DNA from 4 places in the Exiguobacterium sp. s149 genome. Region 2 is predicted to be linked to each of the others. Evidence: riboswitches for the same ligand, from Rfam matches in the RefSeq annotation. Region 2 holds a riboswitch; each other region holds the start of a gene.
What was found. Region 2 has a riboswitch for S-adenosylmethionine ahead of KNP81_RS05845 (2,3-diketo-5-methylthiopentyl-1-phosphate enolase). Riboswitches for the same ligand answer to the same signal wherever they lie in the genome.
Positions count from the first base shown of each region.

Region 1 (3,492 bases), on a different contig from region 2:
TGGCGGCCACATTCGACGGCGCACGTGTCGCACACCTGGGCGCAGAGTGCAGCAATCGGTTTGGTGAAAGCCGAATCGGTCTCGAGCGCGTTCAAGGCGAGCGCACACACTTCCGAACATTCTTTCGTCAGCCGGATACACTCGGCGACCATCAATAAATCCTCTTCTTGTAAACATTTTGAGAAACAGTGATTGCTTGCCCGCATACAGTCGATGACGGCTAAAATGGTCTCTTCGACAGAGGCACGATCCATAGTAAGTCCCCCTTAGAATAATGATGTCTTACAATCATTACCCGCTACCAGGTGACTTAAACCGGGCGGAGACGCAAAAAAAAGTCACCCCTCAAATGAGTGGTGACTTCCATAATGGAGCATAGCGGGCTCGAACCGCTGACCTCCACGCTGCCAGCGTGGCGCTCTCCCAGCTGAGCTAATGCCCCGTTCGAAAATTATTATATCATCCTAGTAAAACATTTGGCAATGGATATTTTTAAATTTTTTCGAACAAAGTTTAATCGTGCGTAAACGTGGGAAAATCATTGGTAATGTTATTCTACGAAAGCAGGTGTTATCTATGGAAATGATTTTACTCGCACTCTTACCTGCCTTGATGTGGGGGAGTATCCCGCTCATCGTGTCGAAAGTCGGTGGTAAGCCGATTCAACAGTTAATCGGGACGACGATTGGGGCGATGGTGATGGCGGTCATCATCGCACTCGTATTCAATCCGGAGTTCACGACGCTAGCAATCGTGACCGGCTTCATCTCCGGTGTGTTCTGGGCACTCGGGCAATATTTACAGTTCCAATCGTTCCAAATTTTAAGTGTATCGAAAGCGATGCCGATCAGCACCGGTATGCAACTCGTCGGGACGTCCTTGTTCGGCGTCATCGTGCTCGGTGATTGGCAGACGTCGACCGAGTTATGGCTCGGTTTTTCTGCGCTCGTGTTGATTATCATCGGGGCGGCACTGACGTCATATCAGCAGAACAAAGACGGCGACAGTAGCGGGGCCTTGAAGAAAGGCTTGCTCGTCCTGCTCGTGTCGAGTATCGGTTATGTGACGTATGCCGTCTTGACGAACTATTTCGAGGTCGACGGCATCACGGCCATCTTGCCGCAATCGGTCGGGATGTTCATCGCAGCGCTCTTGTTCAGCTTGCGCGAGAAAGATGTCAAGAAGTTCGACCCGAAGACGTTCAAAAACATCTTGGCCGGTCTCGCCTGGGGGATTGGGAACTTCGGGCTGTTCGTGTCGAGCGGTGAGGTCGGCATCGCGACGTCGTTCGCCTTGTCGCAATTGAACGTCGTCGTGGCGACGCTCGGTGGGATTTATCTATTGAAAGAAGAGAAGACGACGAAAGAACGGGTCTTCGTCTTTATGGGAATCGGGCTCATCGTCGTGGCCGGATTCATGCTCGGGATTGCGAAAAGCTAAAAAGACGGGTCAGACGACCCGTCTTTTGTTTACCAGGCTTGCTCGATGAATGCGTCGCGCCCAGATTTCTTCCGGTCCTCTTTATAGTGGGCCGGATTTTTTTTATGGAAGTCTTGATGGTATTCCTCGGCCGGATAGAACGTGTCGGCCGGTAGAATCTTCGTGACGATTGGCTGTTTGAATCGTCCGCTCGCCGCGAGCGCGTCGCGACTCTGCTCTGCTTTCACGCGTTGTTCTTCAGTATGATAGAAGATGGCCGGCGCATATTGGCTGCCGCGGTCTTGGAACTGGCCGCCGTCATCGGTCGGATCGGTCTGAATCCAATATAGTTCGAGCAGGCGCTCATAAACGAACAGCGTCGGGTCGAACGTGATCTCGACGACCTCATAATGTCCCGTCGTCCCTGTTTTCACTTGTTCATACGTCGGGTCATCGACGTGACCTCCCGTATAACCGGATACGATTGACTCGATGCCAGGTTGCTCCTCGAACGGCGTCACCATGCACCAAAAACAGCCGCCTGCGAATGTTGCTTTTTCCATTAGTAAGTCCCCCTCGATCAATTTTCCCAAAAAAAGCGCTCATGTCATCGACATGAGCGCTCTGTCATATCGGCCAAGGCACATGCCTTGCTGGAAGTAGCACCTTGCCGAAGCAGGTTGCTGTGAAGTCATAGAGCCAGGTCTCTCGTTCACTCAAGATATCGATATGTAGTTGGTGAGAGCATCATACCATCAGATTTGAAGCGGCGTCAACGGTTTGGTTTGCGTCGAAGTTGGAACAAGGTGGCGCCGAGAATCAAGATGACGAGGACGATGGAGAGCGGTAGCGTATACGGAGCGTCCCCGGCATATAGCTGTAAGAAGAACAAGGCAAAGACGGACAATAAGACGAGTACGTACGAACGATTCATAGTAACCTCCCTTTTCTTTCAGTGTACCAAGTTACATATTCGTTGGCGAACGAAAACAGGAAATCATCTGGAGATAGCGAATACCATCGAGTGACCAAAGGAGGAATCTATATGACTGAACCAAACACATGTTTCGAACTCGATATCGAGACCGCCCAGCGCGGATATAAAGAAGGAACGTTCACGGCGCGTGACGTGACGGCCTACTATTTGACACGGATCGCCCAGTTGAACGACAAGCTGAGAGCGGTCATTCAAGTGAACCCGGACGCCTTGTTCGAGGCCGAGGCGGCCGACCGGGCGTTTCGACGAGGTGACCGCTTGCCGTTGCTCGGCATCCCGGTGTTGATTAAAGACAATGTCGAGACGGCGGGATTGATGAAGACGACGGCCGGGGCCGTCGCCCTCGCGCATCACTTCGCCGGCCGGGACGCCCATCTCGTTCAAAGCCTGCGCGCGAATGGGGCCATCATCCTCGGAAAAGCGAACTTATCCGAATGGGCCAACTTTTTGACTGAGGGCATGCCGAACGGCTGGAGTGGGGTTGGTGGCCAGACGCTCAATCCATATGGGGACAAGCTCGATGTCGGAGGGTCGAGTTCAGGTTCGGCGTCGGCGGTCGCTGCCAACTTGACGTTGCTTGCCGTCGGCAGCGAGACGAGTGGCTCGATTATCCACCCGAGCGTCCATAATGGAATCGTTGGCATCAAACCGACCGTCGGTTTGATTAGCCGCAGCGGCATCATCCCGATCTCCCGGTCGCAGGACACGGCCGGCCCAATGGCACGGACACTACGGGATGCGGTGCTCGCCCTTGAGGCGATGGTCGGGGAAGATCCCGCTGACCCAGCGACGACGCATCTTCCGGCCGGTCCGCCTTACCGGACTTGTCTTGATGAGCGGCAAGCAGTCGGTATGCGTGTCGGCGTCGTCAAGACCGATCTGTCTGAAGAAGAGCAGGTGCTCTACGACGAAGCGATCGCATTGCTGAAACAGAGCGGCATCGAGGTCGTCACCGTCGAACTGCCGTCGAAAGCAGGGCTCGACCAAGGGGATATCCTGTACCATGAGTTCAAGCTCGGAATCGAGGCGTATCTCGCCTCGACGACGCTCCCGTATGAGACGTTGTCGGATTTGAT
Region 1 is NZ_JACSLZ010000010.1:26,107-29,598, reverse strand. It holds gene KNP81_RS12515 (four-helix bundle copper-binding protein) at 1-254, opposite strand, end outside; tRNA gene KNP81_RS12510 (tRNA-Ala) at 370-442, opposite strand; gene KNP81_RS12505 (GRP family sugar transporter) at 577-1,440, shown strand; gene msrA (peptide-methionine (S)-S-oxide reductase MsrA) at 1,470-1,982, opposite strand; SAM riboswitch class I at 2,047-2,147, opposite strand; gene KNP81_RS12495 (hypothetical protein) at 2,192-2,353, opposite strand; gene KNP81_RS12490 (amidase family protein) at 2,465-3,492, shown strand, end outside.
Region 1: linked by a shared signal. The riboswitch ahead of msrA (peptide-methionine (S)-S-oxide reductase MsrA) and the one ahead of KNP81_RS05845 (2,3-diketo-5-methylthiopentyl-1-phosphate enolase) in region 2 are both predicted to bind S-adenosylmethionine.

Region 2 (3,492 bases):
AAAATTGGATGGACGAAAAAGTCCATCCCGCCGCTGACGACGTCAAACTTCCAGCCGTGGGCCCGAACTTGTTCTAAAAATGCCGGGAACCCTTGGCGGAGCGTGATCCGCTCCAACAAATAATCACGGTAAGCCGGGGCAGCCGCGCTCGGCAATAGTTGAAACAGTTGACCGACGCCGGAGCGGATTGAAATCCGTTGCTCGAGGACCGCATCTTTCAACTCGACCCAAGCCGGCGGGGCGAACGCTTTCATCAAGGCGATGATATTGTCTTCCGCCGTGATCGTCCCGTCGAAGTCGCACAGGATATGGATCGTCATCGCGACGCCCACGCCTTCAACGCGGTATCGAGCTCGTCCGTCTGTCCTTCGGTTTGATCGAGGACGTGAGCGATGGCTTGTCGGAAAGCACGAGCCCCGGCGGCTGCGCCATCCGGGTGTCCGTGAATGCCACCGCCGGCGTTGATGACGACATCTGTCCCGAAATCACGAATGATATCCGCGACGAGTCCCGGATGAATCCCGGCTGATGGGACCGGTAAAATCGGTTTCGACCAATGCGGTTCGGCGCTCTGGTCACGAATCGCGAACGCCTCGTCACGCGGTGTCGCGAGGGAGCCATACGGAGACGGGAAGAGCGTCAAATCGGCCCCGGCGAGGCGTGGGAGTTTACCGAGTAAGAGCGAATGACTGATGGACCCGGTCAAGGCGCCGGCAAAGGCCGGGTGAGCCAAAATCGGCACACGGATGTCTGGGTCGTTCGCAAGTTCGCGCAGTGCGTCAAGACCGTACGTATAGACGTTGAATAGAAGCGCCGTCGCACCGGCCTCAATCAGCCGGAGTGCCTGGTCGCGCAGAGCGAACACAGGACCGCTCAACGTGATGGCATAGAGGACACGCTTCCCGGTCGCCTCAAAGTGCGCTTGAATGACGGCCGCTCCGATGCGGGCCCGTTCGAGCGATGGGGTGAGCGGGTTGTCGTATAAAATTTCGTCGTCTTTGACGATATCGATGCCTCCGGCAAACTGATCGCGGAGTTGCTGCTCGAGAAACGCGAGGTCACGGCCGATGACACCTTTGAAGATGCTCATGACGAGCGGGCGATCATGGACACCGAGCAAATCGCGAATCCCTTCGACGCCGAACTTGGCGCCTTTGAAATGAGGCGCGAGCGTCTCGGGCAACGTCAAATCGATTAACCGGATTGAATCGTCGAGGGACAGTTTCCCGAACGTCGTCGTCAAGATGGATGATAAGTCAGGGCTGACATTATGTAACGGGTAGCGGATCGTGAAGCGGCTCGTCGTATCCGTATGTGTGGTCGACACGACCTCACCCCGGTACGCCTGTAACTGCTCTTGCTCTAAGTGAGGCAGCTCCGTCCAAGTACCGACGGTCAGCTCGAGGGCGATTTTGTCGGCGACGGTCGCGACCGCGTCCGTTCGTTTGATTTCATATGTGGCAGTGATACTCATATGGTTCCTCCTTCCAGGCAAACAAAAAATGACCCCATGCCGAGGCAAGAGGTCATCATAAAAAATGAACTCTTATCTCTCAGCTTTCGCTGCAAGAATTAGCACCGTGCCATCTCTGGTCGGTTGCTGCGACATCATCGGGCTCGTCCCTCCGTCTGCTCTTGATAAGAATGTGATTTGAAGTTGTGAAATTTAATTGAATTTTTGCACAGAATCGTCACGTCGTCAATTCCTTTTTTTCCAAAAAAAATATTTTGGGGAGTTGTTTCCATATATGCACAAAAAAAGACGGAGGTGCACGGAGAAAATGACGTTGACAATTGTGACGTCAAGTCCGTAATATTCATCACATAAGTTCACCGAATCGAATAAACCACTCTTATCGCGAGTTGGCAGAGGGAATTGGCCCGATGACGCCGCAGCAACCGACCACTAGGCACGGTGCTACATCCACCAGACGAATGTCTGACAGATGAGAGGAACAACCATTTTGGCTGTGCCTCTTTCTCGCGGAGAAAGGGGCTTTTTTTGTGGGCAACTTACAGGAAGGGGAAAACATCATGTCATATCAACCATTTACAGAACAGACCGTCGTCGAGCACGTCCGTCAACTAGGATACTTGCAAGAAGGAATCGCCGAGTGTGAGGAAATCGGGGACGGTAACTTGAATCTCGTGTTTCGGATTCGCCAAGGCGAACAGCGCCTAATCGTCAAACAGGCGCTCCCATACGCCAAAGTTGTCGGCGAGAGCTGGCCGCTTACGCTCGAACGGGCATGGATTGAACAGTTGGCACTCCGTGAGTTTGCGAACGTGGCGCCGCGTTTCGTCCCGGACGTCCTCGGCAGCGACCGGACGCTCGCCTACACGATTTTAGAAGATCTGTCTGATTATGAGATTGTCCGCACCGGTTATTTGAAGGGGGAGAGCTATCCGGAACTCGCGCGTCATGTCGGTGAATTTTTAGGAGAGACGCTGTTCGCGACGTCGGATTATGCGGCCGGACCAATTGCGAAGAAGCGGATTGAACGTGACTATTACAATCCGGAACTGTGTGACATCACCGAGAAGCTCATCTTCACCGACCCGTTCAAAGACGCAGAGTCGAACAACATCGAGGCGGCGCTTCGAAAAGATGTCGAACGCCTTTGGCAAGACCAGGCGCTGAAGGTCGAGGTGACGAAACTGAAAGTCGGATTTGTCACGAAACATGAGGCGCTTCTGCACGGTGACCTACATACGGGCAGCATCTTCGCGACCCAACAAGAGACGAAAATCATCGATCCAGAGTTCGCATTTTACGGACCGTTCGGCTTCGACCTGGGCCAAATCATCGCCCATTTGACGCTGTCGACGTTCTATGACCCGTTCAAACGCTTCGAACGTTTCACAGACGTCTTGACGGTGTGGGAGACGTTTGAGAAGACGTTCCGGGCCAACTTTGAGCGCGCCGTCGAACCGTTCAACACGGACGGTTTTGTCGACGAGTTGTTGCGGACGATCTTCAGCGACACGATCGGCTACGCCGGTTGCGAACTCATTCGCCGTGCCGTCGGACTCGCCGGTGTCGCCGATCTCGAGACGTTGCCGGAAGCGACGCGGCTCGAACGAAAACGTGACGCGCTTGCCCTCGGGACGGCGCTCATCAAAGAACGCCACAGCGTCGAATCGATTGACGACTTGGTGACGCTTTTGTCGGGGGTGCGCGTATGACGGTCCAAAACATCCGCTTTAATTCGCAAACGGACGAACTCATCCTATTGGATCAGACGTTGTTGCCGCACGAAGAGCGTTACGTGACAATCGAGACGCTTGAACAGGCCGAACATGCCATCGAGACGCTCCAAGTCCGCGGCGCCCCGGCCATCGCTTATTTCGGAGCGTTCGTCCTCGCCAAAGAGGCGGGCCGGTTAATCGATGACCCGGACTTCACGCGTCGGCTCGAACTCGTCGGACGCCGCTTGATTGCGACCCGGCCGACAGCGGTCAATTTGCAAAACGTGATTGAATCGCTCCTTG
Region 2 is NZ_JACSLZ010000003.1:161,659-165,150, forward strand. It holds gene KNP81_RS05840 (2-hydroxy-3-keto-5-methylthiopentenyl-1-phosphate phosphatase) at 1-320, opposite strand, end outside; gene KNP81_RS05845 (2,3-diketo-5-methylthiopentyl-1-phosphate enolase) at 317-1,474, opposite strand; SAM riboswitch class I at 1,544-1,645, opposite strand; SAM riboswitch class I at 1,851-1,953, shown strand; gene mtnK (S-methyl-5-thioribose kinase) at 2,035-3,186, shown strand; gene mtnA (S-methyl-5-thioribose-1-phosphate isomerase) at 3,183-3,492, shown strand, end outside.

Region 3 (3,492 bases), on a different contig from region 2:
AGACGGCGCTCCTCGACGCCTCGACCCATCAATACGGTCCGTTCCGCGGTCAGGCCCGCCTGAAGCAAGCAGTGGCGACGTTCTATTTGAATGAGTATGGAGTCGAACTTGATCCCGAGACAGAAGTAGCGATTCTCATCGGCTCAAAATCAGGTCTCATCACGTTGCCGCAATGCGTACTCGAACCTGGCGACGGGATTTTGCTACCGAATCCCGGCTATCCTGATTACATCTCGGGGGCACGCCTCGCCGGTGCCGTCGTCCGTGACCTCGTCCTCCGGGAAGAGAACGGCTTCTTGCCGGACTATGAGACGCTCGATACGCAAGAGGCAAGACTCATGTATTTAAACTACCCGAGCAATCCGACCGGAGCCGTCGCCTCACCCGCTTTCTTTGACGATACCGTCCGTTTCGCCCGGGAGCGGGACTTGATGGTCGTCCACGATTTCGCATACGGCAGCATCGGATTCGATGGACATGTCCCGCCGAGTTTCCTGCAGGCGGAAGGGGCGAAAGAAGTGGGCATCGAGGTATATACGATGTCGAAAGCGTTCAACATGTCCGGTTGGCGCGTCGCCTTCGCCGTCGGGAACGCGGACATCATCGAGGCGATCAACACGTATCAGGACCACGTCCACGTCAGCGTGTTCTCGGCCATCCAGGCGGCGGCCGTCGCCGCACTCGAGGCGCCCCGTACTATTCGCGATGACTTGGCACGACTGTACGAGGCACGGCGTGATCGCCTGATCGACGGGTTGAACCGGGCCGGCTGGGCCGTCGAACCGCCGGAAGGCTCGTTCTTCGTCTGGGCGAAAGTGCCTGAGGGTGATGCCAAGTCGTTCTCGCGGAAACTGCTGCATGAAGCCGGTGTCGCCGTCACCCCGGGCTATTTCTTCGGCTCGGAAGGGAACGGATACGTCCGCTTCGGCCTCGTCTCACCGGAACCGAAGATTGACGAGGCCGTCGAACGAATCGAGCGGTTGTTTGCCGCCTATGAGGAGGTGCGGGCATGATTCGTCAGGCCGTCCTTGAATATGACCACGCCGATGACGCGCTCGACCGTCTCGATGACTTAGTCGACGGCCGACGTGCCCACGTCCTGCACGGTCAGAACGGATATGGCATCGTTCGGGAAATCGATCCGGGAATCGCGGACTATCCGGCAACAAGGTTCAGCGGGGAGTGCACGGACTCGGAAGTCGAACGGCTCAAACCGTTTGACGCCGACGTGTTAATCGCCATCGGCGGCGGCAAGCTCGTCGATACGGCCAAACTTGTCGCCTATCAACGGAACGTCCCGCTCATCGTCGTCCCAACGCTCGCCTCCAACTGTGCGGCGTTCACACCGCTCAGCGTCGTCTATCAGGAGGACGGGAGCTACGACCGCTACGACATGTTCCGCGTCGTCATCGAACGGGTCATCGTCGACTCACGGGTCATCTCTCGCTCACCATATGAATACTTCCGGGCAGGTGTCATCGACACGGTCGCGAAGTTTTACGAGGCCCGTTATTTGAGTGGTGACAGCTCAGCTGACGCCGGCGTCAACACCGGACTCGTCTTGGCCGAACAGTGCGGGCGTCTCGTCGAACTTGAATTGAGCGAGCACGCTTTTGAGTCGTATAGTGACGACGTCCGCTTCGCGGTCGATCACGTGCTCGCCATCGGCGGCGCCGTCGGTGGCTTTGGTGACGCCGGGACACGCGTCGCCGTAGGCCATGCGGTCCATAACTCGCTCAGCCGGTTCGAGTCGACCCACTCATTCTTGCACGGAGACAAGGTCGGCTTCGGCCTAATCGTCCAAGAGCGCTTGCGGCGCTCGGCCGATGCCCCGTATTTGGAAGCCTGGTTGAAACGGTTCGGTGCCCCGACGACGCTCGCGGCGCTCGGGGTCGGGTCGAGCGACATCCCGGTACTGGTCGACTCCGTCATGACGGAGACCGAGCTGCAACAATTGCCGGCACCGCTCGATAAAGATTTTCTGAAAATAATTTTTGAAAATTTACAATTATCTATTTACAATTAAACCAATTAAAAGTAAGATGATAACAACTAAATAGACCGATTGCTTATCAAGAGTGGTGGAGGGACTGGCCCTGTGAAACCCGGCAACCAGATCGTAATGATCATGGTGCTAATTCCAACAGACGAAATCGTCTGGGAGATGAGCGTGTCCGACTTTGACTTGTCGTGCCCGCCACTCTGAATGAGTAGCGGGCTTTCATTTTGGAGGAGGAAAACAAATGAACATCAAACAGAAAACAGTACTTGCAGGAACATCACTACTCGCCGCCATCGCGCTCTCAGCATGCGGACAATCGGACGCAAGTGAGGCGCTCAGCACGGAGTCGCTCACGATCGGCGTCACGGGCGGGCCGCACCAACAGATCGCCGAGAAAGTGAAAGAACTCGCGGCCGAAGACGGACTCGAGCTTGATATCAAGGTGTTCAACGACTACAATACGCCGAACACAGCGCTCGCCGAGGGCAGCCTCGACGTCAACAGCTATCAGACGCTCTCATTCCTCGAACTGCAAAAAGCCGATAAAGACTATAAAATCGACGACGTGTTCAAGACCGTCGCCTTCCCGATGGGTCTCTACTCAGAGAAGTTGACGGACATTAAAGATTTAAAAGAAGGCGACAAGGTCGCTGTCCCGAACGACCCGGCGAACGAGTTGCGGGCGCTACGTCTGTATGAGACAGCGGGACTCATCACGCTGAAGGAAGGCTTGACGGACAAGGCGACGAAACGCGATATTGCCGAGAACCCGCTCAACCTTGAATTCATCGAGCTCGAGGCGTCGCAGCTCCCGACCCAGCTCCCGGAAGTCGCGCTCGCGGCCATCAACACGAACTTCGCGATGGGTGCCGGCCTGTCCATCAACGAGGACGCTTTGTTCCACGAGGACACGGTCGACAACCCGTATCCGAACTACGTCGTCGTCCGCACCGACAACAAGGATGACGAAGTCGTCGCCACGCTCAAATCGTACTATCACTCGGACGAGGTCCGGACGTTCATCGAAGAGACGTTCGACGGCTCGATCGTCCCGGCGTTTTAAGGAGGGCCTATGATCGCACTTAAAGGCATCACGAAGACGTTCACGGTAAATAAAAGTGCCGTCACCGCACTCGACGACGTCTCGCTCACCATCGATAAAGGCGAAATCTTCGGTATCATCGGGCGAAGCGGGGCCGGCAAGAGCACGCTCATCCGTATGATCAACCTGCTCGAACGCCCGACGTCGGGCCAGGTCGAAATCGAAGGACAGGACATCACGAGACTCGACAAACGAGGGCTCTCGAAGCTGCGTCATCGCATCGGGATGATTTTCCAACATTACAACCTGCTGAAGACGGCGACCGTCGAAGAGAACGTCGCCATCCCGCTCCGTCTCGAGGGGCTTGATAAGCGCACGATCCGTGAGCGTGTCGACAAGTATCTCGACATCGTCGGATTGACGGACCATCGGAAACATTACCCGGAGC
Region 3 is NZ_JACSLZ010000008.1:39,867-43,358, forward strand. It holds gene KNP81_RS11350 (aminotransferase class I/II-fold pyridoxal phosphate-dependent enzyme) at 1-1,013, shown strand, start outside; gene KNP81_RS11355 (iron-containing alcohol dehydrogenase) at 1,010-2,026, shown strand; SAM riboswitch class I at 2,067-2,171, shown strand; gene KNP81_RS11360 (MetQ/NlpA family ABC transporter substrate-binding protein) at 2,244-3,065, shown strand; gene KNP81_RS11365 (methionine ABC transporter ATP-binding protein) at 3,075-3,492, shown strand, end outside.
Region 3: linked by a shared signal. The riboswitch ahead of KNP81_RS11360 (MetQ/NlpA family ABC transporter substrate-binding protein) and the one ahead of KNP81_RS05845 (2,3-diketo-5-methylthiopentyl-1-phosphate enolase) in region 2 are both predicted to bind S-adenosylmethionine.

Region 4 (3,492 bases), on a different contig from region 2:
GACCCTCATCTTGTTCGCTACAGGCGTATTAAACATGCCGGCCATCGAGCCGTTACCGTTCATCTTGATTGCGTTGCTCGTCATTACTTTTCAAATGGACTCCATTGAACGGAAAGGCGTCTACTTTACCTTTTCAGAAAGTATCGTCTTAATTATTTTTTTATTCTTTGATTTTGAGACAGCGCTGTTCGTCAATCAGATTGGACTACTCGTCTTCCAGTTCGTCAACTTGAAACCGCGCGTCGCGCTTCGACGGTTCCGTTTTACGTATCCGTGGAACGCCATCACGTCGTTTTTGGAAATCGCCATCCCGGCCAGCGTCTACTTGGCACTCGGTGGTGTGACCGGTCTCGGTTTTTATTCCCAAGATTCGTTTCTGCCGCTTGCCGGCTTGATTGTGGCCATCATCTTAAACACGGTCGTACAAAAGTATCAAGTCGGTTGGTGGTTCCGTGTCGATATCCCGGTCCGCGACTTTCTAAACATCGCGTTTTACACGTATATCGTCAGTCTCGTCTTCATTTTAGCAGCCTCGCTCTTCCGTGAGACGAACTTGCTTGTCGTCAGCAGTATCGCCGCCGCACTCACCTTCTTTATTAAGCGGCTCATCATCCAGAAAGGTCGGCAAGACGCCTTCAAATCGTTGATTGAACAATATGATGAGGCAAAAGAAGCCGTGTCGTTGTCACAAAGCGAGGCGCAAGCGATTGAGGTGTTCCTCAGTCAATGTGAACGACTCAACGAGTACGACGAAGGGTTCGTCGAGTTCAAACTGTTCGACCGCACACTTTACTTTGATTTAAAGACGCGCCAGCCGATCGATCGCCACGTCGTCTTTGATTTACTCGATGCAACCTATCCGAACGAAGCCTCGGTCGAGTATGAGATGCGCTTTGAATGGGACGCCCCGTTATCGAACGAGTTCGATGAAGACTATCATAGCTTCATCTCGGTCCGTTCCGAGGAAATCGAAGGCATCCGCACGTGGCTCGTCATGACCGGCGAGCACGTCTATGGCTATCCGCCCATCATTCAACGTGAGATTGTCAAACTGCTCAAATCGTTCAATCGAACGATCAGTCGTTGTCATGAACGCGACCGCCTCTATACCGAGAGCCGGACGGACAGCTTGACGTTGCTTGCCAATGCACGGGCTTTTTATGAATACGGGATTCAACAAATCTCGGACGGCTCGATGTATCCGATTTCCGTCGCAATGCTCGATATCGACTTCTTCAAAAAAATCAACGACACGCACGGTCATCAAGTCGGAGACAGCGTGCTCCAAGAGTTTGGTCGCCGCATCCGCCAAGTGCTCCGCACCGATGATTTCGCAGCCCGTTATGGCGGCGAGGAGTTCATCTTGCTGTTGAACCGATGCGATGTCGAAGCCGCCGTCGAGATTGCCGAGCGCATCCGTCAACAAATCGAAACCAAACCATTCCACGTCGACGGAATCGATATCCCAGTGACCGCCTCAATCGGCGTCGATACGATTCAAGCGTTCGGTGACAAACGACTAGACGATACGATTCGCAACGCCGACCGAGCGCTTTACGTCGGCGGGAAGTACGCAGGACGCAACCGCGTCGCCCATTACAATTTTTTGACGTCCTGACTCGCCCCCACGTGCATCGCGTGGGGGTTTGCTATTGACAAGCAGATTTGAAACAGGTACGTTAGGGAACGTGTCTTATAACTAAATATCACAACTTTTTTATCAAGAGAGACTGAGGGACTGGCCCGATGACGTCTCGGCAGCGGGTAACCTGTGCCAAATCCAGCGAGCGGTCTGCTCGAAAGATGAAAAAAGTGTTTCTTGTAGAGAGAGCCTTTTTTCAGAAGGCTCTCTTTTTATTTTTATGAATGAGGTGAATCGATTGGAACAACCAACAGCTAACAAATGGGCGCTCTTGCCCTTACTCGTCTTCCTCGTCTTCTTTATCGGGGCAGGCATCTACTATGACGATTTTTATAAATTTCCCGTCTTGATTGCGGCCTTGATTGCCGTCATCGTCGCGGCGATGATGACGAAAGGAAGCGTCACCCAGACGGTCGAACGTGTCGCCCAAGGCGCCGGCAACCCAAGCATCTTGATCATGGTGTTCATCTTCTTGCTCGCCGGCGCGTTTTCAAGCGTCGCAGAAGCAATCGGGGCGATTGATGCGACCGTCAATGCGGCATTGACGTTATTACCGCCTTCGCTCCTCTTGAGCGGCCTGTTCGTCATCGCGGCTTTCATCTCAATGGCGATGGGCACATCGACCGGGACGATTGCCGCACTGGCGCCGATCGCCCTCGGCATCCATGAGGAGAGCGGCGTCAATATCGCCATCGCAGCAGCGGCCGTCGTTGGCGGTGCCATGTTCGGTGATAACTTGTCGTTCATTTCGGACACGACGATTGCAGCCGTCCGCACCCAACGGACGAACATGCGCGACAAGTTCCGGACTAACTTTTGGATCGTCTTGCCGGCAGCCGTCATCACAACGATTTTGCTCGCCGTCTTATCGAGCGGTGAATCGACCATCGAGCCGGCAGCGTTTGAATGGTATAAGCTGATTCCGTACCTTGCGGTCATCGTGCTCGCCTTGACGGGAATGAACGTCATCCTCGTCTTGCTCGGCGGCATCGCCCTGACCGGCATCATCGGTCTGTTGGACGGCAGTCTAGCCGTCACCACGTACGTCACCGCCATGGCGGACGGCATGATGGGCATGGCCGAGATTTCACTCCTGACATTGCTCATGGGTGGGCTCGTCGGACTCATCTCGCATAACGGCGGACTCACGTACTTGCGTGACGCGCTCACGTCCCGAATTAAAAGACGGGCCGGCGCGGAGTGGAGCATCGCCGGGCTCGTCAGTGCGACAAACGTCGCGACGGCGAACAACACGATTTCGATTCTCGTGGCTGGTCCGCTCGCCGCGAACATCGCCGACGATTATGACATCGAACGTAAAAAGTCAGCGAGTGTACTCGATATCTTCTCGTGTGGGGTCCAAGGTCTGTTGCCTTATGGGGCACAGCTTCTCATTGCGGCCGAACTGACGAACACAGCGTCACCGGCGCTCGTTCCGTATATGTTCTATCCGTTCTTGTTGTTCATTTGCGGAGGATTGGCCATCGCCTTCAACTTCCCGCGTTTCAAAAAACGCGCTTAACGAAAACGACCTTGTGAAGCAGTCGCTTCACAAGGTCGTTTGTCGTTTCGCTTCAAGTTCACGTTTCAGCTGCTCGTTCCGTTTTCTGAAGGCACGCCGTTTAAGCAGTTCTTCGAGTCCACGGCTGATGGCCCATAGGACAATCAGTAATAAGACGAGCATCGATAATCGGAACGGGCTTTGGATAAACTCTTCCCACTGGTCGCCAATGACAGAGAAAATCAAGACGACGAGCAACTTGCCGAACCCGGCCGCCATGATGAACGTACGGAGCGGCATTTGAATGAGCGCGAGTAAGTATGTGATCAAGCTGACCGGAATAAACGGG
Region 4 is NZ_JACSLZ010000002.1:51,569-55,060, forward strand. It holds gene KNP81_RS03430 (GGDEF domain-containing protein) at 1-1,618, shown strand, start outside; SAM riboswitch class I at 1,715-1,810, shown strand; gene KNP81_RS03435 (Na+/H+ antiporter NhaC family protein) at 1,863-3,164, shown strand; gene KNP81_RS03440 (TVP38/TMEM64 family protein) at 3,192-3,492, opposite strand, start outside.
Region 4: linked by a shared signal. The riboswitch ahead of KNP81_RS03435 (Na+/H+ antiporter NhaC family protein) and the one ahead of KNP81_RS05845 (2,3-diketo-5-methylthiopentyl-1-phosphate enolase) in region 2 are both predicted to bind S-adenosylmethionine.